3 regions of the Bacillus infantis NRRL B-14911 genome follow, and region 2 is predicted to be linked to each of the others. Evidence: riboswitches for the same ligand, from Rfam matches in the RefSeq annotation. Region 2 holds a riboswitch; each other region holds the start of a gene.
What was found. Region 2 has a riboswitch for S-adenosylmethionine ahead of N288_RS20265 (methionine ABC transporter ATP-binding protein). Riboswitches for the same ligand answer to the same signal wherever they lie in the genome.

Region 1 (10,889 bases), 1.5 Mb from region 2:
GATTGAATTGTTCCGGCTTGGCGATTTTTAAATAATCAGTGATGATCTTATTGGTTCTGTCCAATTCCTCCAATATGAGTGGAGAAAAGGATTTAACCTGATCATCTGTCGTCTTTTCGCTCAAATACTGGATGAATCCCCTGACTGTTGTAAGCGGGTTCCGGATTTCGTGGGCAATGGCAGCAGCCATCTGTCCGACCATCGTCAGCTTGTCCAGATACACAACCTCTTCTATCTGCTTATTCGTCTTAATGAGTTTCTCGATAATCAGTATAATACTGCTGAAAGTAATATAAAAAGCAGTAAAGTACATGAGATAAAAAGATAAATCCAAAAATCTTATATTGAAGTAAATGACCAGGATATATAGGATTGCATAAACTGCAAATGCTGCAGAGCTTATGATCAATTTATATGAAGTTTCAATATATTTCTTCCGGAAAGCGAGCCCGACCAGCATAGCAAGCAATGATACCACAACACCGGTAATCATAAATGGACCGCCAATGGCCATTCTGATCAGCGAGACGACAAGTACAACGATCAGGCCTGGTATAGGCCCGGCATAGAGAGAAATGATCAGTATCGCGATCATCCTGAAATCGAAGTGAGTGTCTCCAAGTGTCTCAATAGGATACAGCATGCAAAAGACTGCTCCCAAAGATCCAATCAGCCCGTAAGTAAGCTTGTGCTTAAAGGAAAGCAGCTCCTTTACTTGAAAAGGAAAAAATAAATTTGCATTAAAGGTGAATGAGAATAATATCGTCATGTTTATTAAAAGCGTTTTTAGCAAAGTAATCAAATGTGATCCCCCAAAAATGACTTGGATAAGAAAGCGTGGCAAACTGCCACCCTTATTATACTCGCATATCCTTGTCTGCGGGGAAATTGTACAAAATTCCTGATTTTTTGCAGGAAAACCCTTGGCCTTATTTGTATATATTTCAGAAAACGATAATGGAAGTGGAACCAATGAACAGAATTTCTGCTGTGGAAAGCAAATATAAGTTCAAAATAAGCAAGGAAGAGAAGCTGACTGGCCGTGTTTCGCTTTTAAATTCTGAAGACGGGATGCGTTATATTCTCAAAAAGACGAACGGTCATGATCTGGAGAGAGAAGGGGAGCTGCTCCGGATTTTAAAGGATAAAGGGCTACCCGCCCAGCAGCTGTTATTTGCATTAGATGGGTCTCGATCCTTTACTCATAGCGGCAAGGAATACAGCCTTTACAACTATTGCAAAGGGGAAAACTTCAAGGCTGACGAAGTACTGATATCTGAAAAAGCACCACAGCTGCTGGCATCATCCATTGCGGCTTTTCATGCTGAAATGAAAGAAATCGAACTTGGCTATCCGGAGAAGGAACTTTATAAAACTGTCTATGGTTTTGCTGTCCCTGAGGTGGTGAAAAGCCCATTAGCAAGGGGGGATTCTATCAGAGAGATTATTGCTGCTGTAGAGCCGGCTGTCAGAAGTATGTCTGACACACTTCCCAGGCAGCTGATTCATCGCGATGCACATTTTTATAACATTCTTTTTGATGAAGGCAGGTTTTCAGGCATGATCGATTTTGAAATCGCTGAAGTAAACCACCGAATTTTTGATATTTGCTATTGTGCGACCAGTGTATTATGCGAAATCTTTGGTGATGAAGAAAAAAGGGAACAGTGGGTGCTGTTTTCAAAAATGCTTTTCAAGTACTATGATGAAACAATCGGTCTGACGGCTCTTGAAAAGAAGTATTTTGGGGAGATGCTGCTCTGCATCCAGCTGATCTTTATGGCTTATTTTTCAAGAGATAAGGAATTGTTCAGCTTGAATGCTGAAATGCTTGTCTGGATTTATGAAAGGCGGTGTGAATGGCAGCAGTTATAGATCAGGTTTGCTCCCAATAGCCAGTTACAGCACAGGCTATCAAGAGAAAAGGGCGTTATTAGCAAGTTTTGGGATTTATTAGCAACTTTTTCAGTTTATTAGCAACTTAAACCATATATTAGCAACTTTTCGATTTTACTAGCATCTTTCCCAGTTTATTAGCAACTTCAGCGCCAGAAAGGAAATGTAAAGTCTAAATAAAGGCCCGGGACTATGTCCCGGACCCTTTCTTTCAGGAGCGTCCGCCTTTGCCGGGTTCATCAGCCAGCTGATCAAATGATTTAACCTTACCATGCGGATGCTGAGTTTCTTTTCTCTGCCGCCACTGTCTTTCTTCCTGCTTTTTAGACTGTGTCATGAGAAGCCCTCCTCTCATTGGTATCCTTTTTAGATTTGCCTGATGTCCCTTTTTCAGTCTTAAAACTTTCTCCCAGCTGGAGTCTTGGGTATATTTTGTCCAGGTTCCTTAATTGCTTATCTGCTGGTATAATCCGGTTGTATTCAATCATGGAAGCAAACGAAAAAAGAACAGCACAAACCCCAGCTTTTAAAGATGGGGTCAGGGTGTTCCTTTTTTAGCCAATGCATCACGGTCTGTCGTTCCGGGAGGCTGCTCCAGCCAGCCGTGCTTGATCATAATGTCTGCTCCGCTTTTAGCATACAGGGCAATCTCAACGGCTAGCCGCTGATAGCTGGCTGCTACATCAGTACGCTGGCTTGCAACGCCTGCTGTAGCATAATTTCCGGACCCGGTTGCACTTAACAAAGACATATGAAACATCATCAGCTTATCGGAAAATACCTGCTTAGTTGTATCGTATACGGCTATATTAGGTGAACCTACAGCCTGTATATTGCTTTCCAGCAGAATCTTCGTAAAAATGCCAACATGCTTTTGGGAAATTTCTTTTCCTCTCAGCATAAATTCCTGTACTTCTTTCAGCCGAGCTGTTTGTGCAAAAGCTGCGGCAATCTGCAGCCCGATGGAATTTGTCTGTATATTCACGGTCAGATGAGAAATTTCCACCGCATTCAAAGGTCTTTTAGTCGCAAAGGGGTTCAGGCCGCTTAAATATTTCTTTGTATCCACATAATCCGTTTCATGCGGATACGAGATGTAGGGAGCTCTTATGTAAATCCCTTTTTCAAGCATCAGGTTTGTAGTCATATTGTAGAGCAAGGCTGTTTCTGCCAATCCTTCGGTAAAGAATTTCCTTATATCATTTCTGGCGCACATAGCAAGCATGCCGCTGTAAGCAAGCATTCCCGCTTTTGCCATATGGTTGATATATGCCAGGCAGAAGGTGTCTGAAAACAGACTAGGAGCATCAGGATTGACATCGCCTCCGCCGAAGCCATTCGGAACAGCCATTTTTTCTTCTTTGAAAAGGGGTTCCAGGTATTGCAGGTGGCTGGTCGAAAGATCAATGGCAAATTGGAGGGCAGCGCCAATTTCAGCTTCTGTTGCATGGGTAATCATATAGCCAAGAACACATTTTGACATGCTGTCATTCATATAAGTAGTCCAGAGCATCGCGATTTCTGCCGATGTAAGGGGGGTTTTCTGGTCCATAGGAAGACTCCTTCAATCAGTATGAAAATAGTGTTTGCAATTTAGGGAGGAATTATAAGGCAGGAACTATCCTAATTATGTCTTTAGCCCTTCTGTTGTTTGAAAATATAGAAAAGTAGAACTTTTATCTTTTCTGTTGACGAAATTTTCTAAATTGGTTATTCTTAGTGCACCGAAAAATTATATATCTATAATTTCTTATCAAGAGAGACGGAGGGGTATGGCCCGAAGAAGTCTCGGCAGCAGGTTCATCCGGACACTGTGCCAAATCCATCAGGCAAAGGCCTGGCAGATAAGAAGGGATCTTGTTCATACATACTGTCCTCTTCTATCTGCAGAAGGGGCTTTTTTATTTCTGCCAGCTAAAAAACTATATCACTTATCCAGAGAGGCGGAGGGACTGGCCCGATGAAGCCTCGGCAGCAGGTCTGTTGACACTGTGCCAATTCCACCGGTATACCGGAAAGATAAGCAGAGACCATTCCTCTCAGCTGTCTTTGCCGGGAGGTTTTTTAGTATGGTAAAGAAGTAAAGGATATTTTCGGAATAAGCCATAAAGGACGGGGGGATTGCTAATTTAAATCTTAGTATTTTAATATGATAAATCGATTTAGAGCGCTAAAATAAAAGGAGGATAAAATTATGAAAAAATTATCACTGGTATCGCTGGCCATCCTGCTGTTTGCGCTGGCTGTTCTTGCAGGGTGCAGCAATGGTGAAGAAGGATCAGCATCCGGAGAAAATGACGTTGAACAAGTATTGAATGCCAATCTTGGAGGGGAGCCGTATACCCTTGATCCTGCTTTTGCATCTGATACAACTTCCTTCTGGGTGATCGATAACTTATATGAAGGCTTATACCGCTATGATAAAGACGGAAATGCAGTGGAAGGGGCAGCCAGCAAGGTTGATGTTTCAGAAGACGGTAAAATATATACCTTCACAATCAGGGACGGGCAGAAGTGGTCCAATGGAGATCCGCTGACAGCAAAGGATTTTGAGTTTGCATGGAAAAGGGTCCTGAATCCTGAAACAGGCGCCTATGATCCTTCTAGCTTTTTTTACATAAAAGGGGCTGAAGAATATAACAGGGAAAATGGTTCTGTGGAAGATGTAGGAATTACTGCAGAAGACGATCATACCCTGAAGGTGGAGCTGGACACCCCGATCAAGTTCTTTCCGAAAGTACTGATGGGACAGGGCTTCATGCCGGTGAACCAGAAAACAGTCGAAGCAGACGAAAACTGGGCTGCAGGGCCGGAAACCATTGTGACCAATGGCGCTTATACACTCGGCAAATGGGAACATAATAATCTTCTTACTCTGAAAAAGAACAGCCAATACTGGAACAGTAAAGATATTACTATTGAATCCGTAAACTTTAAAATGGTGGCTGATGCCAACACCGAATATCAGATGTATAAATCAGGCGATATTGATTTGATCAAGAATCTTGCCGCCGATGCGATAGATATCGAAAAGGGGGGCAAGGAATTTATCAACTCTCCGCAATTCAGTGTCTATACATATACATTCAATGTAAATGAAGAGCCTTTCAATAACAGTAAAATCCGCAAAGCTTTCAGCCTGGCAATCGACCGTGAAGCTATCACAAAAAACATTTCTAAAGGCGGCGAAGAGCCAGCCTACGGCTATGTGGGCTACGGTGTGGAAGGGCCGTCAGGGAAGGACTTCCGGGATGAGAAGAAACCTTACTACTCTTTTGATGCGGACGAAGCAAAAGAATTGCTTGCAGAAGGAATGAAGGAAGAAGGCTGGAAGGAGCTTCCTTCTGTAACCCTGAAATATAATTCAGAAGGAAACCACAAGAAGATTGCCGAAGCTCTGCAGGAAATGTTCAAGGTGAACCTTGGGGTTGAAGTGAAGCTGGAGAACCAGGAATGGAAAACATTCATAGATACTTTCAAGCAGAAAAACTTCCAGGCGGCGCGCATGGGCTGGGTAGGGGACTTCCTGGATCCGTACCCTGTTCTGGATCTGTACAGCTCAGGCAGTTCCAGCAACTTTACAAACTGGTCCAATCCTGAATTTGACAAGCTGCTTGACCAGTCACTGACAGAGCAGGACGAAGCAAAGCGATTTGAACTGCTGCATCAGGCTGAATCTGTCCTGATGGATGAGATGCCGATCATCCCAATCTACTTTTCTTCTCAGAATGCGGTTGTAAAAGAAAATATTAAGGGAATCCGGTTCAGCCCGCTCAATAATCCGGATTTCAGATATGCTGAAAAGGTTTCTGAATAAGTCTGCACAAAAGGAGCCGGTATACCGGCTCCTTTTACAAGGTGAAAATTCCTATGTGAGTATAAAAAACAGCCTTCATCAGGCTGCAGGTTAAGAGGAAGCGGCGGGCATATTGGAAGCTGGCAGAGCAATGATTTTGCCGCCGATCTGGATATGAACGGTATCTTTGTAAATAGCCTTTACAATCCCTTTTAGCAAAACAGGTGAATCTACCGCTAATTTCTTTGAGTCTTTGCTGATTTCCATGCCAGAATCCTCCCAGGGTATGAATTTTGATCAATTGGCAGAATGATTAAACATATAAATCAATTCTACCTTTATAGCTTAAATCCTGCGTATTTTTTCATGTAAAAGCAAATAAACTCAGCAGCTTTTTTTCTATTAATATCTTCGGCCGCCATTATACATATCACGCTTTCAGACAATCTTGTAATTTTTATGCGATACAACCGTTATTGGTGTATCAATTTTTAACAGCAGTGCATCCTCATCGCTTATTTGGACAAGAACGCTTTCTTCTTTAACCTTCACAACCGTTCCGGTAATGGTAAGGTCATGCCTTTTAAATCTGATTGTATCTCCCTCTTTTGCCATATGTGTGACCCCTTATCGTTAAATTTTCAATCAGTAAAAAAACTTTGACGTAAGGACTATCCTAGTGAAATTAAGTTCATTATTGCACCATAAAAAACCCCTGTCAAACAATAAGGTGAACTTCAGTTCATGTTTTTTTGCTACCTGATTTTAAGCTCTCTGCTATGTTCTTTATATGATATGATGAGTTTGGAGGTGAGCCTATGGCGGATAAAAGTGCCGGCCCGTTTCCGGGCGAATTCCCATCACTGCCCAAACAGGAAAGAGCACTTCAAAAACGAAAGGCACTCCTGGAAAGCGGGCGGAGGCTATTCATAGAAAAAGGCTACGAAATGACAACAGCAAAAGAAATAGCAGCGGCAGCCGATGTGGCCACAGGCACCTTTTACCGCTATTTCTCTGATAAGCGCCAGCTGCTGATGGCACTGCTGCAGGACAAAATCGACTTTCTAATAATTCCTGAGCCCGACTGGCTAAATGGAGACCCGGTTCTCCTCCTTGCCCGGCTGCTGGATGAGCACTACAAAAGGCTTGAAGCCGTCGGCATTCATCGTGTGCTGCCTGAATTGCTGCCCAAGGATTCCGAATTGGCCGGCATTTTGCAGGAGGCTCGGAGAAATATACATATGCAGATTGTGCAGGGTTTAGAACAGGCGAGGCAAAAAGGATTGACCTGGAAGGACATAGATCTTGACACTGCCGCATGGTCTGCCCTCATTTTGGCCGAAAATGGACCTCATAAAGAGGAGCAAAGTTCTTCGCCGCTCAATACACTGGAAGCAGCCCGAATCATCTGCAGGATGATTTTCCCTCCTGAGGCAATCAGCCGCAATGGGAAGAATGAGGCTGAAGAAATGAAATAGAAGGCCCTGGCATTATGCCGGGCCTTATTTTTGTAGAGCCAAGGAATATTTTACATTAAAGCGAACAGTGTCTTTTTAGACCTATCCAAGTACACTTCAAACTGTATGAACTTTTTACCTCTCGAGCTGTTTCAGACCTTTTTTTAAAGCCTCCACTGCCAAAATGCTAGTACATATTGAAGTAATCTCATTGGCGAAAATAAACTTTGCCCCATAATAGAAAGCTGTCCCAAAACCCATCTCCAAAGTAAGGAATTTTTTGATGGAAGACGTTTCAATTACGAAGAAGATAAACTGCCCGTCTTTTCTCATTTCTTTCACCTTCCCGACTTATCTTAGATCATATGTCCGCAAAGATATGTCCAATTACTCTGCTATCTGTAAAAAAAATCCTTTTATTGTGCTTATTAACTCGAGGTTTCATTTTTAGCCCAATCAGGGAAAAGCTAATATCAGCATCTTGTTTTTTATCAGCGAGAAAGGGGACCGCATACATGTCAGGAATTTTATTGGCTGTCATAACAGCAGCATGCTGGGGCAGCATTATATTGGTCAGCAATAAACTCGGAGGGGATGATAATAGCCAGACCTTTGGGACAACCATCGGCGCACTGATTTTTGCAGGAGCGGTATTTCTCTTTGTCAGACCGGAACTGTCACCGCTTGTATGGGGTGCAGGACTTGCTTCAGGGGCGCTTTGGTCCCTGGGACAAAAAAATCAGTTTGGGGCAGTGAAGTACCTTGGAGTCGCTAAGACTACTCCGCTATCGACCGGACTCCAGCTTATCGGGACAAGCTTTTTCGGGATTGTCGTTTTCAATGAATGGTCGACAGGGGTTCAGATTACGCTCGGCATCATTGCCCTTGTCCTGATCATCGCCGGAGCAGTCATGACTTCCTGGGGCCAGAAGGAGGGGAATGATGAGTCTAAGAATCTGAAAAAAGGGCTGGTCACCCTGCTTATTTCAACTGTTGGTTTTGTCGGATATGTTGTCATCATTAACTGGCTCGAAATCGACGGATGGTCTGCGCTGCTTCCGCAGGCGCTTGGAATGGTGATTGGCGGTACGGCACTCACAATCAAAAATAAGCCGTTCAATAAATATGCTGTCAGGAATCTTCTGACAGGGCTGATCTGGGCAGCCGGAAATCTGACGCTTCTGCTGTCGCTCCCGAAAATCGGCGTGGCAACAAGCTTCTCGCTTTCTCAGACAGGAATCGTCATCTCTACCCTGGGAGGGATTTTCCTTCTCGGCGAGAAAACATCCAAAAAGCAAACAATCCTTATCATCACAGGGTGCCTGCTCATCATAGCAGGCGGAGTGCTGATTGGATTTACAAAAGGATAAGGAAAGGAGAATGGATATGTACAAAGACCTTGAAGGAAAAACAGTCGTGATAACAGGTGGAAACTCAGGGCTTGGGCGGGCAATGGCCGAAAGATTCGGAGCAGAAAAATCGAATGTCGTCATTAATTATCACAGCAATGATGATAATATCGACGAAATCATTGAGAAGATTGAAAACGCAGGAGGAAAGGCTAGCAGCATCCAGGGCGATGTCGGCAGCGAGGAAGATGTCAAGCGGATCATTGAACATGCTGTGCATACCTTTGGTTCCCTTGACGTTATGGTCAATAATGCCGGGATTGAAAATGAAGTTCCATCAGAGCAACTATCACTGGATGATTGGAATAAAGTCATCAACACAAACCTGACAGGTCAGTTCCTTGGCTCCCGAGAAGCAATCAACTATATGCTGGAGAACGACATAAAAGGCTCTATCATCAATATGTCATCCGTCCACCAGCGTATCCCCTGGCCTCACTTCGTCCATTATGCTGCCAGTAAGGGAGGCGTGAAGCTGATGACCGAAACACTCGCACTAGAATTTGCCCCTAAAGGAATACGTGTCAATTGCATTGCACCCGGCGCCATCGACACACCGATCAACGCAGAAAAATTCTCGGATCCGGAACTGGAAAAAGGCGTCCTGGAGCTCATTCCGATGGGCTATATCGGAAAGCCCGAAGAAATCGCAGCCTGCGCCGTCTGGCTGGCATCAAAAGAAGCAAGCTATGTCACCGGGCTCACACTCTTCGCTGACGGAGGTATGACGCAGTATCCCGGATTCCAGGCAGGGAAGGGATAAAAAGATTATTAAATAACATGGAAAAAGAGGGCATGGAGAAAATTTCCGTGCTCTTTTTAATGTAGTATTTACTTAGTGATATCTGATTTTATGGAGACCTTGTTGATTGAGAGGAATAAGCAGACTCCAGCGAAAATAGCAGAAAGCTAAAGACCCCGTATGTGCTTTGCGGGGAAGAAACTACTTGAAGTTCTAAACCCCACCTATGACATTTATCATGTCCACCCTATGACATGTATGCCTTACATCATGCCTCCATGTATTACATAATGAAATAAGCAAGTACGAGGAGGATTAACTATATGGATAAAAAAACGTCAAAACCTGGCAAATTATCAAGGAAAAATATCTCTCCTTACGAAAAAGCCGATACAAAGAGCAGTATCTTCCAGCTAATGAACACGCTGGTGCCCTTCTTTCTCATTTGGTATCTGGCCTATGAAACCATGCAAATATCTTATCTGATCACGTTTATATTGACTGTTGTGAATGCAGGATTTCTGGTGAGGATCTTCATCATTTTCCATGACTGCTGCCACAACTCTTTTTTCAAAAGCAAAAAGGCGAATGAAGTGCTTGGCATGATCACAGGAGTGATGACACTATTCCCTTTCCATCAATGGAGGCACAGCCATTCTGTCCACCATGCAACAAGCGGCAACCTGAATAAAAGGGGCACCGGTGACATCTGGGTCATGACGGTTGATGAATACCTGGACGCAAGCTTCTGGCAGCGCATGCAGTACCGCGCTTACCGCAATCCGCTTGTGATGTTCGGCCTCGGACCGATTTATGAGTTCCTCATTGCCCAGCGCTTCAACCGCAAGGGAGCACGGCCTAAGGAAAAAATGAACACTTATCTCACAAACATCCTGATTGTCCTTGTGATTGCATTTATGTGCTGGCTGGTAGGCTGGAAGGCCTTCCTTCTTATCCAGGGACCGATTTTCTATATTTCCGGTGCGCTTGGCATCTGGCTGTTTTATGTACAGCATCAGTTCGAAGATTCTTATTTCGAATACGACGAAGAATGGGAATTTGTCAGGGCAGCTGTTGATGGAAGCTCCTTTTATAAGCTTCCGAAACTCCTGCAGTGGCTGACTGGCAATATCGGCTTCCACCATGTCCATCATCTCAGCCCCAGGGTTCCGAACTATTTTCTGGAGGATGCCCATAATAAGGAACCGCTGCTCAATAATGTCCAGACGATCACACTGTCAACTAGTCTGAAGTCGCTGAAATACCGATTATGGAATGAACAGAGCCGCAGCTTTGTTTCTTTCAGGGAAATCCATCACCTGCTGAAAGCACAGAAGAAGAAAAGCGTTTCAGTTTAAAAAGCCAGTTCAAAGGACGGAGCCCGAATATCATGGCTCTGTCCTTTTTTGAAAAGACATTTTTATGTAAAATAAGGATACAAAAGATATTGGAGATGTATAATGAAGAAAAAATTGCTTGTCTTTAACAGCAGCACCGGGATTTCCCCTTATATATGGGCGATTCTAACGATACTGCCTTTCTATTTCATCTTTCAGTCTTCATCAACAGCGGAAATCGTTGCCGGCATC
Region 2 (10,889 bases):
AGGGTGAAAAAGGCTCAATAAAAATAGACCGGATTTCCACAATGGATGTAGTGGAGCTGCAGCTGCGCAATCAGGAGCCTGAAATCATCTCTGTTGCCCAGAATAATAACAGCCTTTTCTATGAGCTCCAGGAATTTATCCGCCTCGTAAAGGCGGGGGAAACAGAATCAGATATTAACACTTTCCAGAACAGCTTGCTGGTCATGGAAATGCTGGATGAAGCCAGAAAACAGATGGGCGTCGTATACCCGGCAGACCTTTGAAAAAGTCACTGGCGCCAGGTTACCCGGTTTGGCGTTCTCGGCCCAAAATGGCTATTAAAATATATTGAATATAACAGAGTTCATTCTGCCTCTTCTTGCGCATAAGGTAAAGCTGGTTGATGAGTTCATTAAGCTGGACCTTGCTCAGCTTGTCTAGCATAAGGCTGATGGCGCGGCCTTTGCTGATTTTCACCTCAGATTGTTCTGATGTTCTGATGCACATGTCCCGAAAAGGCGTGATATACATGGAGAGCAAATCTTTAATCTCATTGGTCGTCAGCATGCTTTCATAGGGGATTCCAGAAGTTTCTTTCATGGTTATTCCGCCTTTCTAAAAGAGGGATTTATTGTAATATACCCGATTATCTTTTAATAAAGAGGCGGTTTGGAATTCCTTTTTAAAAGGATGCTATTATCATAGGTCATATTGGCTAGCTTCCTCTAGCGGATTGGCAATGAAAGGGGCAATAGGGAAAGTGGGAGATATCCAGGTTCTTAATATTAAAGACAGAAGGACAGCAGAAGAGGTCCTTGGCATCCAGATCCCAGCCTATAAAATAGAAGCTGAGATTATAGGCTTTGATGCTATCCCGCAGCTGTTTGATACAGCTGAAAGCTTGATGGCCTCCCGTGAAAGTTTTGTTGGAATGTGCCTGGATGGCAGGCTGGCCGGCGTTCTTGCTTATGAAGAGGATGAAAATTGGGTGGTCATCAGCCGTTTGACCGTTCATCCATCGTTTTTCCGGAGAGGGATTGCAAAGAGTTTGCTTGCTCATTTAACCAGTGAATTTACCGGCAGAAAATGGAGGGTACTGACCGGGAAGGGGAATATGCCAGCCCTTCAATTGTATATAAGTTTCGGGTTTAAAGAAAAAGGTGAGCTGGAGCCTGAACCAGGCGTGCAGCTGACGGTCCTGGAAAAAGAATAAGCAAAACCTATCACATACGATCGGAATTTCAATATTTTTCCTTTCATCACCCAGCCTTATAATATAACTAATAAGGAGGGGATTCCAATGCCAATCAATTTTCACGATAAAACGAATCAGGATACCTATTCTTCCCGGAAAGCTGACTCAACTTGGATAGAAACGGTTGGGAAAGAGATTGATTTAAGGGGAAAAAGTGTTCTCGACATTGGATGTGGAGGGGGAATCTACTCAAGAGCTCTGGCCGATATGGGAGCCTCACATGTGAAAGGACTGGATTTCTCACGGGAGCTGCTTGAGGCGGCAGACCGGGCTTCAGATGGTTATCCGCAAATAGAATTTGTGCATGGAAATGCGTACGAAACCGGCTTGGAGGGAGATGCTTATGATATGGTGCTTGAAAGGGCTGTCATCCATCATCTCGACCGGCTTCCGGACGCCTTTGCTGAATGCTTCCGGGTGCTGCGCCCAGGCGGATTCTGCCTGATTCAGGACCGGACACCGGAGGACTGCCTGCTTCCTGGCAGCAGGACACATATCAGAGGGTTCTTTTTTGAAAAATTCCCGGAGTTCGCGGAGAAAGAGATATCCCGGAGATATAACAGCTTAGCTGTACAATCAGCGCTGGAGGAGGCAGGGTTCTCTTCCGTCAAAGAGATTTCCTTATGGGAAGTAAGGAAGACGTACAGCGATATCAGCGGTTTGCGCCATGATCTCCTTGAAAGGACAGGGCGCTCCATCCTTCATGAGCTGAATGACAGCGAGCTGGCAGAGCTCGTGGAGCATATTGAAAGCAGGCTGACAGATGCAGGGAAAATTACGGAGCAGGATTGCTGGACCATCTGGCTCGCTGTGAAATGACAAAGTAAACGTATTGCTGTAAAATATATACAAATAAAGGCGGGGGGCGGTATTTTGAAATTCAGAATAAAGCGGAAGAAAGAAAAGAAAAAGAATAACAAGCTTGAAGTGATTGATGCTGCAATCGATCTGATAGAGCCGATATACCTTCTGTCCCGGTTTCTCATCCGTTCCCTATTTAAATTTGTGCAGTGAACAGAAAGCTATCAACATAAAAAAAGAGAAGCGGTGATGCCTATGCTTCTCTTTTGCATTTTTAAAAATTTGCCACTGTTAAGCTTAGTTCTTCAGCGGAATCGGATAATTTGGCAGCTGCACTGCTGATTTCGGAAAGAAGGCCGGTAAGAAGTTCGATGTCCTTTTCGATCTGGCGGCTTTTATCTTTGCTTTCTGTGCTTGCCGACAGGATTTCTTTGAAGACATTTCCTGTGTTTTCGATCTCTTTATTCCCGTTCACGACTATTCCATCAATGGTGCCAATCTGCGAAATCACCTCTGAAATCTGCCTGATTGTGCTGTTCAGCAGTGAGGTGATGTTAGAGGATGAGTCTTTTGTCTGTTCTGCCAGCTTTCTGACTTCATCGGCAACAACGGCAAATCCCTTTCCATGCTCGCCTGCCCTGGCCGCCTCAATGGCAGCATTAAGGGCGAGCAGATTGGTCTGGTCTGCAATGCTTGTAATCACGCCGGCAATCTCGCCGATCTGGTTCGAGGTTTTTTCCAGGCTGCTGATGGTGCTGGTAATTTCATTCACATTGCTTTTCAGCTCATGCATATTATCGACAACCCGATTCAGCTGGTCGCGGCCTTTGGATGAACGAGATTCCATTTCAGTCGAAGAAGCGGCGCCATCTTTTGCATTGCCGGATATCTGACGGGACTGATGCACAATCTGTTCTACAGAAGCGCCTGTCTGCTCTGACATGGCAGCCAGATTTTCAACGATTTCCCCGACATAGCTTTTCAGCTCGACCTTCGCTTGATTCTCCCTTTCGGCTGAGAATGCTTCCATCGTCTGCTGCATGATGGAAATGCATAGCTGGATTTCAAGATTGAAAATCTTCGCCATCGCAAAAGTCACGCGGCTTTGATCTTTCGATGACAGTTCCAGCTCCTGCAGGACAATTTCCAAGATGTTTTTCATAAGCAGCTGGTAAATGGACATATACCAGTGAATCTGCACCCCGATCTGCACATAAGCTTTTGCTGCTGTTCTGCGGCGTTCAACGAATTCGCCGTCAACTATGCCATTGAACAGACTGAGGATATACTGCTGGCTCATCTCTGTAGTCACGCCAATTTTCGAAATATCGGTTATTTTCCTGACATCCTCTTGTTCATAAGTGAGAAGTTTATTGTAAACGGCGCTGATATGCTTTTCGGCAATCGGGCGCACTGCCCGCAAAATAGCCAAATCTTCTTTTGTCAGGCCCATCACTTCAATCTGAAGCTTTAAATCCTGATCAAATTCAGTTTCCTGTACTGCATGTTCCAGTTCTTTCTGAATCAGGCTTTCAAGGTCAAACGATTTCGGTTTTGCTGTTTTCGTAAAAAGCACTTGAAACACTCCCATTTTCTATATCTATTATCCTGCTTTATATCGGCAATATAGGGGAAGTTTTTACTATTGTTTAAACAGAAGTACAATTGTTTTCAAGAAGGTCTGCAGCGAGAAGCTGGAGCAGAATCAAAAAAGCCCCGGGCAGGAACGCCGGAGGCTTCAATCAGACCACAGGAATCAGCAGTTTCACGATGGTTCCTTCATTTTCTTTGCTTGTTATATATATATTCCCGCCGTGGCTCTTAATGATCCGGTTGCAGATCATGAGCCCCAGGCCTGTCCCCTTTTCCTTCGTGCTGTAGAACGGTTCACCGAGCTTCGGCAGCCTTTCCTCGGGAATGCCGATCCCTTCATCCTTCACGCTGATCATCGCAAAGCTGTTATCCTGCCTGACCTCAATGCTGATTTTTCCGCCATGGGGCATGGCTTCAATTGAATTCTTGATCACATTGATAAGCACCTGCTTGATTTTATCGATTTCACAGCGGACGCTGATTTCAGATAGAGAGTATTTTACATCTATCATGATGTTATAGATAAGCGCCTGTGTGTTTAAAAGGGTGACGACACTCTTGACTATATTCACCAGATTGGTTTCCTGAGCCTCTGTCACAACAGGCTTGGCGAGGACAAGGAGGTCATTGACGATTTCTTCAATCCGTTCGAGTTCGGAAAGGATTACATCTGCATATTTTTCTGTTTTACGCTCTGTAAGAAGCTGGGTAAAGCCTTTGATGGCGGTAAGGGGATTTCTGATTTCATGGGCGATTCCTGCTGCAAGCTGCCCGACGACAGAGAGCTTTTCTGCATTATGAAGCTTTTCTTCGGTCTTTTTCTGGCCGGTGACGTCTTTGATGATGATCTGGAAAAGCTTCCGGTTCTTAAAAACGGTGGGGATCAGCTGGATAGCGGCCTTCCGGGTGTTCCCGTCACTCCTGATGATATTCAATTCAAAAGAGACAGTCTGATTCGCCTGGTAAAAATCCTTCAGATAGCCATGATCAGAAGGTGAAACATAGTCATACAAAGAAGCGCCTATAATTTCCTTGCTTGAAGTAAAGCCGAACACCTTCTTGCCTTCATCATTCATGTAGGTCCATATGCCTTTCTCGGTTGTCATGCCAATGGTATCCCTGCTGTATTCGACAAGGAAACGGTACTTTTCCTGGGTTTCCATGTTTTCTTCTTCCATATTGACGCGCTCGGTCATATCTCTTGATATGCACATGGCTTCCTGGCCGTCGCCGAGTGTGCTGATGCTGGTCTCCAGCCAGATATAGTCGCCTTCCTTGCGGCGGAACCGGAATGAAATGCGTGAGCTGCTGCCCGGGGATAGCCCGCGGAATTCTTTTTTGAGGATTTCTTTATCTTGGGGGTGGCAGTAGGCCAGAATGCAGTCCTTGTACAGTTCCTCTTGTGAATAGCCCAAAAGGGTGCTGCAGGATGGGGAAACATATAAAAAGATGCCTTCTTTTGTATGCCTTGAAATCAGGTCTGCCGAATGCTTCAGAGCCAGTTCGAGATTCTTTGCTTCAACTTTGTCCACAAATAATTCAGATTGATAGTCTCTGTTTGTTGCAATCAAAACCATTCTCCCTCCCGGAATGCAGTTCAATTTGCTCTTTTCCACTATTATACAATAGACAAGCGGGCATAAATATAGGAGTAAACTCCCTCTTCTTGTGTGAAGACTGGGGAGAATGTTGATAAGGGGAGGAAAAAATGTGGAAAACCTCCTTTATCCACAGCAGATGGAGTTTTTTTTTTTAAAAACTCTCCAAAAATAAGTAAGGGTTTTCAAAAATTGTGGATAAGAATTTTTATCCGAAAAATTTAAAAAAGGGTTTGACAGAACTTTGAAACGCGTGTAAAGTAAAAAACAATTAATCAAGCAAATAAACTTAATACGATAGCTTCTTATCCAGAGAGGTAGAGGGACTGGCCCTATGACACCTCGGCAGCGGACTGATGAACCGTGCCAATTCCAGCAGGCAGATTGCCTGAAAGATAAGAAGAGGACGAACGCCTATTATTCTGCCCTCTTCTTTTTGAAGAGGGCTTTCTTGTTTTCCGGAATAAAAGTGCGTGATGCTGCATAGCTATTGTGTTAAAACCAATTAATTTTATAGGAAAACCATAATTTCTTATCCAGAGAGGCAGAGGGACTGGCCCAATGAAGCCTCGGCAGCGGACTCTTATGAGTACTGTGCCAATTCCAGCAGGTGTGAGCCTGGGAGATAAGAAGAGCGGATGCTGATGATGCATGCCCTCTTCTGTTCTCAGAAGAGGGTTTTTTATTTGATATGGAGGGTGAAGCAAAATGATAGAATTTCAGGATCTCAGAAAGGTGTATGAAAGCGGCGGGCAGCAGGTTGCCGCGCTCAACGGGATTGATCTAGCAATAGAAAGAGGAGAAATTTTTGGTGTCATCGGCTTTAGCGGAGCGGGAAAAAGCTCGCTGATCCGCTGTGTGAATCTGCTCGAAAGGCCGACCTCGGGCAAGGTGATCGTCGATGGCCATGATCTAACCTCGCTTTCGCCCAAAGAGGTGAGGGAAGTTAAACGGAATATCGGCATGGTGTTCCAGCATTTCAATCTGCTCAACTCAAAAACGGTGTTCGCCAATGTAGCCATGCCGCTCACACTGGCAAAGCTGCCGAAAGAGCAGATCCGCAAACGGGTCGCTGAACTGCTTGAGTTTGTCGGCCTTGCCGATAAAGCGGATAAATATCCGGATCAGCTTTCAGGCGGCCAGAAGCAAAGGGTCGGGATTGCCAGGGCGCTTGCGACACAGCCATCGATTCTTCTGTGCGATGAAGCGACATCGGCCCTTGATCCACAGACGACGAGCAGCATCCTTCAGCTTTTGAAAAAAATTAATGCAGAATACAACATCACCATCCTGATCATTACCCATGAAATGACGGTCATCAGGGAAATTTGCGACAGGGTGGCAGTGATCGAGGCAGGAAAAATCATTGAAGAAGGGTCAGTGTTCAATGTATTCTCGGCGCCGAAAACACAGACGGCCCAGAACTTTGTCAGCTCTGTCATGAATGATTCAATCCCTGATTCTCTAAAGCAGCTTGTAGAGAAAAACGATGGAAAGGAAAGGATCTTCCGGATCAATTTCGTCGGCGAGTCAGCCGGACAGCCGCTGCTTTCCAGACTTGCCAAGAAGTTCGATATTGATATCAACGTGCTGTTCGGGAATATAACCGAGCTTCAGGGAATCCCTTTTGGAAACCTTGTTGTCGAGTTCCAGGGAACCGACCAGGAAGTGCAGCGCGCGCTTATGTATATTCATCAGGAAAAAGTCTCAATCAAGGAAGTGAAAGCACATGCTAGTTGATCACACGCAAATCATAGAAGCACTCATCGAAACCATTCAAATGGTGGCTTTCTCGCTTCTTTTCTCAACCATCCTCGGATTGCCGCTGGGCATCCTGCTGGTTATTACGAGAAAAGGCCATCTGCTGGAGAATCTGCCCGTTTTTAACGTGCTGAATGGGATCATTAACATATTCCGCTCTGTTCCATTCATCATCCTGATGGTCGCAATCATCCCGGTGACGCGCCTTTTAGTAGGCACCTCAATCGGAACGGCGGCTGCTGTCGTACCGCTAGTATTCTATGCCGGCCCATATATTGCAAGGTTAATCGAGAACTCACTCCTCGAGGTTGATCCTGGTGTCCTCGAGGCGGCGGAAGCGATGGGAGCGACTCCGGCACAGATCATCTTTAAGTTTCTCGTACCGGAAGCACTCAGCTCACTTGTCCTGGCACTGACCATTGCAACCGTCGGACTTGTCGGAGCATCCGCCATGGCAGGGGCTGTCGGCGGCGGAGGGCTTGGCGATTTGGCCATTACCTATGGCTATCAGCGCTTTGATACAACGGTCATGCTCATAACAGTCGCTATCCTGGTCATTATGGTCCAGGGGCTGCAAAGCTTCGGCAATATTTTATCCAAAAAAATCAGAAGACGATAACAGGAGGAATCATCCATGAAAAAACTACTATTAACGGCAATCATCCTCGCACTGGCGGTTTTCAGTGCAGCCTGCTCATCATCAACAAGCGGCAAGGAAAAAGAAAAAGAAGTGAAAATCGGGGTCAGCGGGTCAGACAACCGCATTTGGGACTTTGTAGCCAAGAAGGCTGAAAAAGAAGGAATCAAAGTGGAAATCGTCCGCTTCTCTGATTATGTCCAGCCAAACATCGCTCTAGCAGAGGGAGAGCTTGATGCCAATGCCTTCCAGACTATTTCTTACTTCAACGCTTTTAAAAAGGAACATGATCTGGATCTTTCACCAATCGCGACAACCGTTATTGCACCTATGGGCATCTACTCTGAAAAATATAAAGATGTAAAAGATATCCCGGAAGGCGGAAAGATTGCCGTGCCGAACGAAGCAACCAATATGGGAAGATCATTCCTGCTTCTGCAGGAAGCCGGCCTGATCACGCTGCCTGAAGACTTTGACGGAAATGGCAGCATCGACAAAATCGTCGACAACCCGAAAAACCTGGAAATCGTCCCTGTAGTAGCGGGCCAGACACCACGCGTCCTGCCGGATGTAGCTGCCTCCATCATCAATAATGGAATCGCTGTTGATGCTGGCTTCAACCCTGTAGAAGACTCTATCTTCCATGAAAGTGCAACAGCAACTCCATATATCAACATCATTGCCGCCAGAACAGAAGACAAAGACAATGAGACACTGAAGCGCCTCGGCGAACTGTATCAGGAAGATGATGTAGCTGAATTCATTGAAAAAGAATACAAAGGCAGCACAATCCCGACATTCGTTCCGCTTAGTGAAATCGGAGAATAATAACCGGTGCCTGGCACCGCTATAACCCAAGGAGGAGATCATTATGTCAGCACCTGCTAAATCTGTAACCGAGCTGAAGGAAAGAATCAATCAAAGTGTAGAAGCTGGAAGGGAGCTTTACCTTTCAACAAGCCACCAGATTCATGACAAACCGGAAATCGGCAACCAGGAATTTTTCGCATCCGGGCTGCTCTCAGGAATTCTTGAAGAAGAGGGCTTTGAGGTTGAGCGTGCTGTTGCCGGCCATGAAACAGCCTTTGCTGCAAGGAAAAAATCCTCCAGACCGGGACCGTCCATCGCTTTCCTTGCCGAATATGACGCACTGCCGGGAATCGGCCATGCCTGCGGCCATAATATCATCGGCACAACAAGCACAGCGGCAGCGATTGCTTTAAGCAAGGTGATTGAAGAAACAGGCGGAGAGGTCGTCGTATTCGGAACACCCGCCGAAGAAGGCGGACCTAACGGCAGTGCAAAGGGCAGCTTCGTGAAGCACGGCCTGACAGAGGGAATTGATGCGGCGCTTATGATCCATCCTTCAAGCAGGACGGCATTGACAAGCTCCTCCCTGGCGGTGGATCCGCTGGACTTTGAGTATATCGGCAAGCCTGCCCATGCTGCGGCTTCACCGCACGAAGGAATTAATGCACTTGATGCGGTCATCCAGCTCTTCAACGGCATCAATGCCCTGCGCCAGCAGCTGAAAGATGATGTGCGAATCCATGGCATCATCACCCATGGAGGAGACGCACCAAATATCATTCCGGAATATGCGAAAGCGCGTTTCTTCATCCGGGCAGCGACAAGAACCTATCTAAATGAAGTTACAGCAAAAGTGAAGAAGGTGGCAGAAGCTGCCGCCCTTGCAACAGGCGCTGAACTGAATGTAATTGCATTCCAGAATGAAGTCGATAATCTTCTATTAAATAGAGCGTATGATGAAGCGTTCCGTGAAGTCATCGAGGAACTGGGGGAAGAGGTCGATCTGTCAGGAAGGGAAGGAATCGGTTCAACAGATGCAGGCAACATCAGCCAGCAGGTACCGACGATCCACCCTTATATCAAGATCGGCAGCGATGATCTTGTTGCCCATACTGTACCTTTCCGTGAAGCTGCACGGTCGGAAAAAGGCGATGAAGCCCTGCTCACAGGTGCAAAGGCGCTGGCACAAACCGCATTCCGGCTTATCACGGAGCCTGAACTGCTTGCTTCCATTAAAGAAGAGTTCGCTAGGAACAAAGAAGCGCAAAAATAAAGGATGGAGCTGCCTATATGGCGGCTCCATTTTTCCATTATACTATTGCTTTTTGTTGAGGCTTTCCTGGGCCAGCCGGATTAATTCCTTCACCATGCTGCCGCCGATCGGGCCGCCGACTTTGCCGGCCTCGCGCGATGTCAGCCTGCCGTTATATCCATGCTGAAGCGGAACATCCTTTTCCCTGGCCACCTCATATTTTACTTCCTCCGGCGCATCCGGTCCGACCTTATAGCCCTGGTTAGCCATAACACGTGCCTTCAATGTGTCGAGGGCTTCACGGGATTCTGGAACTAGGGGGCGCCTCCTTCTTCTGGACATTATGCAAACCTCCTTTCCGTTCATTATGGATAGTATTTTGCAAACAGCCTTTTTCTAAGCGAAGCCCGTCCATATCATCAGCTGCAAACAGAAATCGATGAATGGACAACAATACCCTAAGCAAAAAAATACAGCTGCATATTTTTGAAATTGCTTGTATCATATAGTTTGAACCGCTATTCTAATGTTATACTTGTCCGCAATTCATAGTGAATCTATCATAAAGAAGGTGTGAAAAAGTGGCGCTAAAGTATCTTTCAGCCCTGCTGCTGCCCGGACTGCTTGTCATGTTCTTTACGAGGGTGACGTATAATCATGTAATCGGGCTCATTCTGACAGTCGCCCTGATTGCCGCCTCCGTCTACAAGGGCTATACAGACAGCTGGGGGCTTATTGTTGTTGATGCCTTTTCTTTGACTGCCGGTTTCTGGTATGCGCAGATTATGAAACAAAGAGCAAAGAAGCGAGCTTGATTTTATAATGATTCTCAAAAACCTGCCTGGTTTTAATCGGGCAGGTTATTTTATTTGGCAAGCAAGACTTTCAGCTGTCATCTCCATCCATATTTCCTGCCGACATATTTCGCGGGAAATATTCCAGCTTTAAAGGGCCGGTCCACCATTTAATCAAACGTTTGATTAACCTTTATTCGGCAGGAATCGAGCCGTTCCTGGCAGGAGCCTTTTTACTCATCACATGCTATTTCATGAAAAACGAATATCCGTTCGCATATTCCTGGTTTCTTTCATGTGCTTTGTGGTAGAATGAGGATATGAGTTTTTCAGCTTCGTACAAGGCTTCAGACCTTTTTCTTCTATAATATAACTTCAGCAGGGATCATCACGTGCATTCAGGACCGCT
Region 3 (10,889 bases), 280 kb from region 2:
ATTACAACTAGGGAGTGTATAAAATGATCTACCCATATAAAGGGAAATTCCCCCGCATTTCGCCGACAGCGTATATCGCTGATTATGCGACCATCACCGGGGATGTTGAAATTGGCGACGAATCCAGCATCTGGTTCAATACGGTTATCCGCGGCGACGTAGCCCCGACAATCATCGGCAAAAAAGTAAATGTGCAGGACAATTCCGTCCTTCACCAAAGTCCTGGCAACCCGTTAATCATTGAAGATGAAGCGACCATCGGACACCAGGTCATCCTTCACAGCTGCATCATCCGCAAAAAAGCGCTGGTCGGCATGGGGTCTATCATCCTCGACAATGCCGAAATCGGGGAAGGCGCCTTTATCGGGGCCGGCAGCCTGGTAGCTCAAGGCAAGAAGATCCCGCCCAATACACTTGCATTCGGAAGGCCAGCAAAGGTAATCAGGGAACTGACAGAAGAGGATATTAAGGATATGGAACGGATCAGCCGCGAATATGCCGAAAAGGGCCAGTATTATAAGTCGCTCAAAGACTAGAAGGCGGCTGCATAACGGACAGGCTAGTTACTTTATAGTTACCCTATTGGAAAAAACTTATGCTTATCAGCCAAAAGCGGCTGAATGGGCTGGAACACGATAACACAAGGTGGTGCAAATGAATTATCTCTTTATTGTTATTCTATTGCTGCTGATCTTTTTTCTTTCTCTTCTTTTAAAAGCAAAGAAAGGAAAGCGTCTCTTCAGCCCTTTTATTCTATTTATCTTCATTGCTGTACTCCTTGCAGGGGCCATAGCCATTGACCATAATCAGCCAGGTTCGCCAGGCGGTATTGCAGACCGGATCAAGTCCTGGATCAAATCTCCTTTGACATCGGCGAGTTCCTTTTTGGACAAGACACTTGACCGGCCTATCATAAAAATCAAGGATGAGGTGCTGCTTGACGCCCCTGTTCTGCATCAGCTCCCTGAGCTTCCGCGGGGCTGCGAGGTTACTAGTCTCAGCATGCTGCTGCAGCATGCCGGGGTTCAGGCAGATAAAATGACGCTCGCAAAGGAAATAGAAAAAGAACCGACTCCCTACAAAAAGGAGAATGGCAAAGTATATTACGGCCATCCGAACGACGGCTTCATCGGTGACATGTATTCCCTTGATGGGCCAGGTCTTGGTGTATACCACAAGCCGGTCAAGGATCTGGCCGAAAAGTACCTGCCCGGCGAAATAATTGATTTGACCGGTTCTGATTTTACAGAGCTGAAAACGCATCTATCAGATGGACAGCCTGTCTGGGTGATTACGAACACGGCCTATCAGAAATTGGCTCCGGATTATTTTCAGACATGGGAGACGCCTAGCGGGCCGGTTAAGATCACTTATAAAGAGCATTCTGTCCTGATTACAGGATATGACTCTGGATACGTATATTTTAACGATCCGCTCACAGGAGAGAAAAATAAAAAAGCACCCATTGATGGCTTTGAAGAAGCCTGGGTGCAGATGGGAAGACAGGCAATTACCTATCTTTCCCGCTAGCCTTTCATAGGCTGAAAGGATGGTTCGCTGATCAGTTCCTTTTCAAATGAATATTTCTTTTCGACATACACATCATGCCAGAGCATAAACATGAGCACAGTCCAGATTTTCCTGCTGTTGTCTGCTTTATCCTGGCAGTGGTCTTCAAGAAGCTTCAGAATATAGTCTTTATTAAGCAAATGATCCGTGCTGCTTTCGCGGATTATTTTTTTTGCCCACCCGTTCATCTCGTCCTTCAGCCAGTGGCGGATCGGGACAGGGAAGCCAAGCTTTTTGCGGGTTAGCACATGGTCAGGCACAACGCCCTCCGCCGCTTTTCTCAAAATATATTTGGTCGTTCCATTGGCCGTTTTCAGGTTTGTCGGAATCCTTGAAGCTACATTGAATACCTCTTTATCAAGGAATGGCACGCGAAGCTCAAGGGAATGGGCCATGGTCATTTTATCAGCCTTCAATAGAATGTCGCCGCGCATCCAGGTGTGGATGTCGATATACTGCATACGGTCCACAGGATCATAGCCCTGGCTCTCCGCATATAAAGGCCTTGTGATATCTTTATAATCGATGCCGTTCTGGTAGACGCCAAGCAGCCTGCGCTTTTCTTCTTCAGTGAACATTTTTGCATTTCCGATATATCTTTCTTCCATCGGAGTCACGCCGCGTTCAATGAAGCTTTTGCCTTTCATGCCCTCAGGCATCATCCTGGCAATCAGCCTCAGGAAAGCTTTCCCGACCTGCGGTATTTTATTGAACATTTCAAGCGACTGGGGCTCACGGTAAATATTGTAGCCGCCGAACAGCTCATCCGCACCTTCGCCTGAAAGGACAACCGTTACATGCTTGCGTGCTTCACGGGCAACGAAATATAAAGGCACACATGCCGGATCTGCGAGCGGATCATCCATATGCCACATGATCCTAGGCAGTTCATCCATATACTCCTGCGGTGTGATCACATAGCTGATGTTTTCAACACCCAGCTTATCCGCTGTTTCTTTGGCTACATCAATTTCGCTGAATCCGTTCCGCTCAAAGCCGACAGAAAATGTCTTGATATTCGGATGGTATTGTTTTGCAATGGATGCAATGATGGAAGAATCGATGCCGCCGGACAGGAATGAACCAACCGGTACATCGCTTCGCATATGCATTTTAACAGAATCGAACAGGACGTCTTTTATTTCTTTCACAAATTCCGGCTCAGACTTTTGGACAGGCTGGAAGGAAGCCTTCCAATAGCGTTTGATGTCCATCGGAGAACCGATTTTCTTTGTGAAATAATGGCCCGGTTCAAGTTTATGGATGCCAGCGGACATTGTTTCCGGCTCCGGAACAAACTGGTACGTCAAATAATGCTGAAGGGACTCATAGTTAAGGACGTCATTTTCCAGCGCCATCAGGATACTTTTCTTTTCAGAAGCAAAAAATGTTTTCCCATCATTTTCGAGGTAGAAGAAAGGCTTGATTCCGAAATGGTCTCTAGCCCCGTATAAGGACTGCTCCTGTTTATCCCAGATGACAAATGAGAACATGCCGCGGAGTTTTTCAACCGCTTTTTCCTTCAGGTGGCTGTATAGCGCGATGATTACTTCTGTATCTGAATTGGTCTCAAATGTAAGGCCTTCTTTTATGAGCTCTTCGCGAAGCTCCACATAGTTATAGACTTCGCCATTGAAAATGATCCAGTATCTCTCATTTTCATAGGTCAGCGGCTGATGGCCGCATTCGATGTCAATGATGCTCAGGCGGCGGAAGCCGAACTGGATATGTTCATCATTGTAATAGCCTGCATCATCAGGCCCCCTGTGGGTAATGATATTATTCATATTTTCAAACTGCTGCTTTTGCGCATCGTTCAGAACTTGCGCATTTTCATGGACACAGCCGATAAAACCGCACATTATGTAGTTCACCTTCTTCAATTTAGTCAAAATCCCATTCCGTCTGAAAAAAACAGCGGAAGGCATTCATGCCGGTGCAGTGCTTGCCCGGCCAGCCATAATCTGCCATATCACACATTAATCCCAAAAAACATACTCTCTAATACTACCACTAAACCTGAAAAAATGGCACTATCAACATGAAAAACAGGCAGGGGAAAAATTAGGCATTTACAAGAATTATTCACAGATCAGCAGACCGTTAAACGCTCTATCCCTTTAGACGAAATATAAAAGCGGGAGCTGCATATTTCAGCACTCCCGCTTTTTTGTTCTTATAAGGATTATTTTCCAGCCTGCTGGCGCAGTGTATCTGCTTTGTCAGTGCGCTCCCAAGGAAGATCAACATCTGTACGGCCGAAATGTCCGTAAGCTGCAGTCTGCTTGTAGATAGGGCGGCGCAGGTTCAGCATATTGATGATGCCTGCCGGGCGAAGATCAAAGTTATCGCGGACAAGGTCGACAAGCGTATCTTCGCTCACAGTTCCTGTTCCGAATGTATCAACAGAAATGGAAACCGGCTGCGCTACCCCGATGGCGTAGGCAAGCTGCACTTCAACCTTATCAGCAAGGCCGGCAGCGACGATATTCTTCGCTACATAGCGGGCTGCATAAGCTGCTGAGCGGTCAACCTTTGTAGGATCCTTGCCGGAGAATGCGCCTCCGCCGTGGCGTGCATATCCGCCGTAAGTATCAACAATGATTTTGCGGCCAGTCAAACCTGCATCCCCTTGAGGTCCGCCGATAACAAAACGGCCAGTAGGGTTGATGAAGTATTTTGTATTTTCATCGATCAGTTCTTTTGGAACGACCGGATTGATGACATGTTCTTTCAGGTTGCGCTGGATTTGCTCCAGGCTGATTTCAGGATGGTGCTGTGTGGAGATGACAATGGTATCGATGCGTACCGGCTTGTCGTTCTCATCATACTCAACAGTCACCTGTGTCTTGCCATCCGGACGCAGATACGGAAGAATTTCTTCTTTGCGCACTTCTGTCAGGCGGCGTGATAATTTGTGCGCCAGGGAAATCGGAAGAGGCATAAGCTCTTTCGTTTCATTGCAGGCAAAGCCGAACATAAGGCCCTGGTCCCCTGCGCCGATCGCTTCGATTTCTTCATCTGACATTTGGCCTTCACGCGCTTCAAGCGCCTGGTCTACACCCATTGCAATGTCAGCTGACTGCTCATCAATGGAAGTCAAGACAGCACATGTTTCGGAATCAAAGCCGTATTTAGCACGGGTATAGCCGATATCCTTGATTGTTTCGCGGACAAGCTTAGGAATATCAACATATGTAGATGTTGTAATTTCACCTGCAACAAGGACTAACCCTGTTGTAACAGATGTTTCAGCAGCAACGCGGGCATTTGCGTCTTTTGCTAAGATAGCGTCTAAAATTGCATCAGAAATCTGGTCACAGATTTTATCCGGATGACCTTCAGTAACTGATTCAGAAGTAAACAAACGGCGTTTATTTGACATCTGATTTCCTCCTTATTTATAAGAATAGAGTGAGGTTCTTATCCGGCGCTACACCTTATTCTTCCCCTCGGATTGATACGGTACTCATTCCCTAAGTAGTATTGAATAAACATGGAGTTTTTATCCCGCTCTCGCGTATGCATTGCTTCACAATCTGCATAACCGGCTGGTTCCATCCCCCGGTACGTGCATTCTCAGGCAAGTGCTGAAAAGGCAGGTCACCGCCGATGCAGAAAACCGGTCAAAGGCATTATATATAAGCCAGGCACAATAGAAATTGTATGATTTTATCCTGTTAAATGCATAGCCCTTGTAAATCAGCTTTATGCAAAAACTTCCATAATATGCAATTAAAAGACATCCCTCAAAATGCAAAATAAAAAACCTTCCCAAAGTGAAAAGGTTGAAAGCAAAATGATTCGCGCCTTTCACTCTTATCGTTCAAGGAATCTTCCTTGCGTCAGGTTAGCACCTTTGCTAAAAACAGACCATTGCTGGCTGGTAATTTGAACCGTTATGCTCTTTTCAGCATATATCCGTTTTCAAAAGCATCATTAGCAGGTTGCTGGGTTTCATCGGGCCTGTCCCTCCACCAGCTCGGGATAAGAGAGTATCCGTTCAAGGTAAAATCATAACGTACAGATGTAGCGGCGTCAATCATTTTCTCCGCTATAGCAAGAAGAAATTCATCCTGCACCTGCAGAAAATCCGATATGGAAATTAATCACAGGGAACAGCTGCCGTCCTTGCATTTCTTCCTAAGCAGTTTGTGTCTGTTCCGTGCAATCCACCGGTATACCGGAACCCCGGCAGCAGATGCGAAAGGAAGGTGCATAAAGAGCCCGAGAACGAAGGTCAGGGGGAACAGCAGCAGCAGCCTTCTTACTGCATAGAAACCTTTCAGGACCTTTTTTTCAGGAGTTATAATATGAAGCTCTTTCCTCAGCTCCCTGCTGCTGAACTGAATTTCTCCATGCTCCTGTTCATATTTCTGGAGTGAAACCCAGTCTACCCTGTGGAGCAGGTCAAGCTTTTGGAAAGATTTTTTTGTCATCTGGCAAAGCTGGCAAGTATTGTCGTAAAGGGCCATCGTTTTCACATTACCATCTCCCGCCTGTAAAATCGTGCTTTTTATTAAATTTTACCATACCTTTCAATCAATATAGAAGCAGTGTAAACTTATATCTATATAATATATGTTTCATTATAAATAATGCCTCTTCTGCTTAGCTGCAGGAGTTTCCCCCGCCTTGGCAAGCCCCCTTAATTTCTGTTGTGCAAATAATATGCCGCAAAGTTCGGAAAGAATTTCTATCTTCTTGAACAATTTGTGACACCTTTCACATTCTATTGAATTACCCTTTAAAATTGCTTATGATGATAACAGATTGTGAACTATGTAACATATACACTATTATTATGTTATTAAACTTTCAGCCATTGAGAAAGGGGCTTATCCATGAAAAAGAAATATTCTTTGCTTTTAGGAATATTTACAATCATTACTATTCTATCAGGCTGTGAGCCGCTGATGGTGCTGGATCCCAAGGGGCCTCAGGCCGCCGTCCAGGCAAAAGACATCATCCTGTCAACGGCAATCATGTCTGTCATCGTCCTTGTGGTTTTTGCCATGCTTGCTTATATGCTCTATAAATACCGCTCTTCAAAGCAAAGCAAGGATTATGAACCGCCGCATATTAAAGGAAATCTTCTGGTCGAAGCGGTCTGTGTCGGTATCCCCGTCCTGATCGTCATCTTCCTATCGGTTGTATCCACACAAAGCAACTATAAAGTGGAATCAGCACCTACAGGATACGGCGACAAAGAGCCTTTAGTCGTATATGCATCATCTTCTAACTGGAAATGGCATTTCAGCTATCCAGAAGAAGATATCGAAACAGTCAACTATCTATATGTACCGACTGACCGCCCGCTTGAATTTAAGCTCTATTCATACGGACCGATCACAAGCTTCTGGATCCCTCAGCTTGGCGGACAAAAATATGCCATGGCTGATATGGTCAACACATTGCACCTGGGAGCAGATGAACCCGGTGAATATATGGGGCGCAATGCCAACTTTAACGGAAAAGGCTTTGCTGAAAATACATTCAATGTAACAGCCATGCCGCAGGAAGAGTTTGACCAATGGGTTGATGACGTGAAAGATACGGCTGAGCCTCTTACGGAAGAAAAATTCAATGAACTGCTTGAACCGGGGCATCTTGGACAGTCAACTTATACCGGAACACATCTTGATTTCATGCCCGCACCTGAAGGCGAGCATGGCGGCCATAACCATGGTTCCAGCTCTGACAGCCATGATGCTGACTCAGATCATGAACATATGGATATGGAAGAGGACGGATCTGGCGACAATGGCCACTCAGAACATGAAGGCCATTAATAAGAACAGACCCGCTACCCTAGAAAGGAGTTTAAAATCCTATGGAATTCTTTGAACGTTTTGCCATTCCGCATCCCAGCCCTGTAATCTATGCGTCAATGGTTGCTATAGGTTTAACGGTTATTGCCATCATTGCAGGCTTGACTTATTTTAAAAAATGGGGCTATCTGTGGAGAGAATGGCTGACAACAGTCGATCATAAACGGATTGGGATCATGTATCTGATTTCTGCCCTGCTCATGCTTTTCCGAGGCGGCGCAGATGCCATCATGATGCGTGCCCAGCTGGCTGTGCCGGACAATACCCTCCTTGACGCACAGCACTATAATGAAATTTTCACAACGCACGGAACAGTTATGATTCTGTTCATGGCAATGCCATTCATCATGGCTTTCATGAACTTTGTTGTGCCGCTTCAAATCGGGGCACGCGACGTTGCTTTCCCTAAACTTAATGCACTCAGCTTCTGGCTCTTCTTCATGGGTGCCATGCTGCTGAACATCTCATTCGTTATCGGCGGTTCGCCTGATGCCGGCTGGACTTCCTACTTCCCTCTTGCAGGGACTGAGTTCAGCGAATCAGTCGGAACCAACTATTATATGTTCTCACTGCAAATCGCTGGTTTGGGTACATTGATGACCGGTATCAATATGGTAACCACCATCCTCAGGATGCGTGCTCCTGGCATGACATTGATGAAAATGCCAATGTTCACATGGTCATCACTTGTTGCCAGCATCATTATCGTATTTGCTTTCCCTGTACTGACTGTTGCTCTTGCAATGGGATCTCTTGACAGATTATTTGCCACCAACTTCTTTACGACCAGCAATGGCGGTATGGATATGCTGTGGGCAAACTTCTTCTGGGTATGGGGACACCCTGAGGTATACATTCTGATACTTCCTGCTTTCGGTATATACAGCGAGATCATCTCAACGTTCGCACGCAGGAACCTTTATGGCTATAAATCAATGGTAGGATCCATGGTGATCATTTCACTCTTGTCCTTCCTTGTCTGGACCCACCACTTCTTTACAATGGGCCAGGGAGCTTTGACAAACAGTATTTTCTCTATTACAACCATGGCGATTGCCGTGCCGACCGGAGTTAAGATCTTCAACTGGCTCCTGACGCTCTGGAAAGGGAAAATTACGATTACGACGCCAATGCTTTATTCCCTTCTCTTCATCCCGATTTTCACAATCGGCGGGGTAACAGGTGTCATGCTCGGAATGTCGGCTGCAGATTACCAGTATCATAATACAATGTTCCTGGTTGCCCACTTCCATATGGTTATTATTCCGGGTGTAGTTTTCGCGATGCTTGCCGGTTTCCATTTCTACTGGCCGAAAATGTTCGGCTACATCCTGAACGAAAAGATCGGGAAGCTGACTGCATGGATTATCTCCATGAGTACACTCCTTGCTTTCATGCCGATGTTCTTCTCAGGATTGGACGGACAGGCGCGCCGCGCGTACACTTATTCTGAAGCTACTGGATACGGCATCTGGAATATGCTTTCCTTTATTGGAGCTGCAGGGCTTGCTGTCGGATTCGCCCTGATTGTATACAATGTGTATTACAGCACACGCTATGCTTCAAGAGATATCGGTTCAGATCCTTGGGATGCACGTTCCCTTGAGTGGGCGACAAACACACCGGTGCCGGTATATAACTTTGCCGTACTGCCTGAGGTGAAGACTTCTGAAGGCCTCTGGGATGCGAAGAAACACGGACACAACCTATTCCCTGGCAAATATGAAGAAATCCATATGCCGAATAACAGCGGCTTGCCATTTATCTTAAGCTGCATCTTCTTTGCATGGGGCTTCTCCTTCATCTTTGCTATGTGGATTCCAGTCATCATCACAACGATCGGAATCTTTGCCTGCATGGCAGTATGGTCGTTCCAAAAGGATTATGGCTACCATATCCCGGTTAAGGAAATCGAAAAAACTGAAAATGAAACTAATATGCGGGGTGCTAACTAATGAAAATAGATCACTCGCTGCCGCTTGAATTTAGTACTGAAGAAAATAAGACAAAGATATTGGGATTCTGGATTTTCCTTGGTGCGGAAATCATGCTTTTCGCAACACTCTTTGCCGGATATTTTACCTTGGTGGACAGGACCGGAAGCGGTCCGTCTGCCGGTGAAATCTTTGAGATCTCACCTGTTTTGATAGAGACATTTGTTCTTTTGACGAGCAGCTTTACGATCGGGCTGGCGATTCATGCCATGAGGCTCGGCAATAAAAAAGCGATGCTTGCATTCTTTGGGATTACCATCCTTCTTGGACTTGGATTCCTGAGTGTAGAAATATACGAGTTCATACACTATGTCCATATCGGTGCAGGACTTCAGACAAGCGCCTTTACAGCGATCCTGCTCACTACACTGGGGACTCACGGACTCCACGTTACGTTCGGGATTTTCTGGGGACTGGCAATCATGCTGCAGGTGAAAAAACGCGGATTGAATCCCCACACTGCCAATAAGTCATTCATCTTTTCACTGTATTGGCACTTCCTTGATGTTGTGTGGATCTTCATCTTCAGCTTCATTTACCTGAAAGGACTGATGTAAACAATGAGCGAATTATTTCCTCGCAAACAAGTGATGGGCTTTGTATTCTCACTAATCCTGACAGCAGTGGCCCTCATGGTTTACTTCTTTGACATGTCCTATGCAGTCGGGCTGACGATCCTTGTTATTACGGCATTCATACAGGCTGCACTGCAGCTGGTCGTATTCATGCACGCAGGAGAATCAGATGACAAAGGAACGATTTTCACCAATATTTATTATTCGATCTTTATAGCCCTGGTGACTGTGTTTGGTACATTGCTTACCATGATTTGGGGTTATATGTAAAACTAAAAGCGGAAGCGCCTTGCTTTAACCATAAAAAATAGGAGCGTCAAATGGCGCTCCTATTTTTTTTTGCCTTATAAATGAAGGCTGTTGATTTGCGTTCCAGGCACTTCGCTTTCCGCGGGGCGACGCTGAGCCTCCTCTTTGCTGTGCTCCTGTGGGGTCTCAGCATTGCCGCTGCAATCCCGCAGGACGTTGAATCCTCTTCCTCGATATTTCTTCGCACGAGAAAAATGCGCATGCATTTTATGAGGAGTCTACGTGCCTTGCACTCCAACCAACAGGTCTAATTAACTTTTTTGCAGGTTTGATTCCGGCATTTCATTAATCCATTACTGTACCTCAGAATAAAGATTGGCTCATTTCGTAAAGGGTCGTTGCTTATTCTTATAACCAAGAACAGTTTACATTTTGTGGTATTACTTTATGAGAGGCTTATTCGAATGATTGAGCAGTTTAGTGAAGGATTGGTTATAAAAATCTGGAAGTCTTCCCGTTACTTGAGTGGCCAGCAAGCCATAAAATAAGCGGAGATTTTCCGGTTAAGGGAAGCGAAGTTGCCCTTTTTCCTGTTTTTTGAGTTGATAGCCGGAATTTCTCCGTCTATTTGAGCTATTTTTAAAGCTTTTTAGAAATTAGGGGGAATTCAT

Region 1: it holds a riboswitch for S-adenosylmethionine, as region 2 does, so the genes downstream of both, N288_RS12440 (peptide ABC transporter substrate-binding protein) here and N288_RS20265 (methionine ABC transporter ATP-binding protein) in region 2, are expected to answer to the same signal.
Region 3: it holds a riboswitch for S-adenosylmethionine, as region 2 does, so the genes downstream of both, metK (methionine adenosyltransferase) here and N288_RS20265 (methionine ABC transporter ATP-binding protein) in region 2, are expected to answer to the same signal.

What each region holds. Positions count from the first base shown of each region.
Region 1 is NC_022524.1:2,482,826-2,493,714, reverse strand. It holds gene N288_RS12460 (ATP-binding protein) at 1-802, opposite strand, end outside; gene N288_RS24300 (phosphotransferase enzyme family protein) at 973-1,875, shown strand; gene N288_RS25545 (DUF6254 family protein) at 2,108-2,233, opposite strand; gene N288_RS12450 (DUF3231 family protein) at 2,435-3,448, opposite strand; SAM riboswitch class I at 3,644-3,747, shown strand; SAM riboswitch class I at 3,825-3,922, shown strand; gene N288_RS12440 (peptide ABC transporter substrate-binding protein) at 4,091-5,713, shown strand; gene N288_RS25395 (hypothetical protein) at 5,804-5,959, opposite strand; gene N288_RS24730 (YkvS family protein) at 6,131-6,307, opposite strand; gene N288_RS12435 (TetR/AcrR family transcriptional regulator) at 6,511-7,170, shown strand; gene N288_RS12420 (GRP family sugar transporter) at 7,665-8,519, shown strand; gene N288_RS12415 (SDR family oxidoreductase) at 8,536-9,321, shown strand; gene desA (Delta(5) desaturase DesA) at 9,624-10,658, shown strand; gene N288_RS12405 (sensor histidine kinase) at 10,761-10,889, shown strand, end outside.
Region 2 is NC_022524.1:4,003,549-4,014,437, reverse strand. It holds gene N288_RS20295 (Gfo/Idh/MocA family protein) at 1-263, shown strand, start outside; gene N288_RS20290 (hypothetical protein) at 283-579, opposite strand; gene N288_RS20285 (GNAT family N-acetyltransferase) at 719-1,192, shown strand; gene N288_RS20280 (class I SAM-dependent methyltransferase) at 1,280-2,053, shown strand; gene N288_RS25260 (hypothetical protein) at 2,108-2,248, shown strand; gene N288_RS25890 (methyl-accepting chemotaxis protein) at 2,310-2,828, opposite strand; partial or broken gene N288_RS25885 (protoglobin family protein) at 3,072-3,626, opposite strand; gene N288_RS20270 (PAS domain-containing sensor histidine kinase) at 3,778-5,205, opposite strand; SAM riboswitch class I at 5,529-5,628, shown strand; SAM riboswitch class I at 5,756-5,858, shown strand; gene N288_RS20265 (methionine ABC transporter ATP-binding protein) at 5,935-6,966, shown strand; gene N288_RS20260 (methionine ABC transporter permease) at 6,956-7,606, shown strand; gene N288_RS20255 (MetQ/NlpA family ABC transporter substrate-binding protein) at 7,622-8,452, shown strand; gene N288_RS20250 (M20 family metallopeptidase) at 8,496-9,707, shown strand; gene N288_RS20245 (alpha/beta-type small acid-soluble spore protein) at 9,750-10,028, opposite strand; gene N288_RS20240 (CsbA family protein) at 10,268-10,501, shown strand.
Region 3 is NC_022524.1:3,728,002-3,738,890, forward strand. It holds gene N288_RS18765 (gamma carbonic anhydrase) at 24-536, shown strand; gene N288_RS18770 (C39 family peptidase) at 655-1,530, shown strand; gene asnB (asparagine synthase (glutamine-hydrolyzing)) at 1,527-3,431, opposite strand; gene metK (methionine adenosyltransferase) at 3,755-4,954, opposite strand; SAM riboswitch class I at 5,386-5,563, opposite strand; gene N288_RS18790 (thiol-disulfide oxidoreductase DCC family protein) at 5,679-6,044, opposite strand; gene N288_RS25725 (hypothetical protein) at 6,159-6,281, opposite strand; gene qoxA (cytochrome aa3 quinol oxidase subunit II) at 6,414-7,361, shown strand; gene qoxB (cytochrome aa3 quinol oxidase subunit I) at 7,403-9,355, shown strand; gene qoxC (cytochrome aa3 quinol oxidase subunit III) at 9,355-9,951, shown strand; gene qoxD (cytochrome aa3 quinol oxidase subunit IV) at 9,955-10,239, shown strand.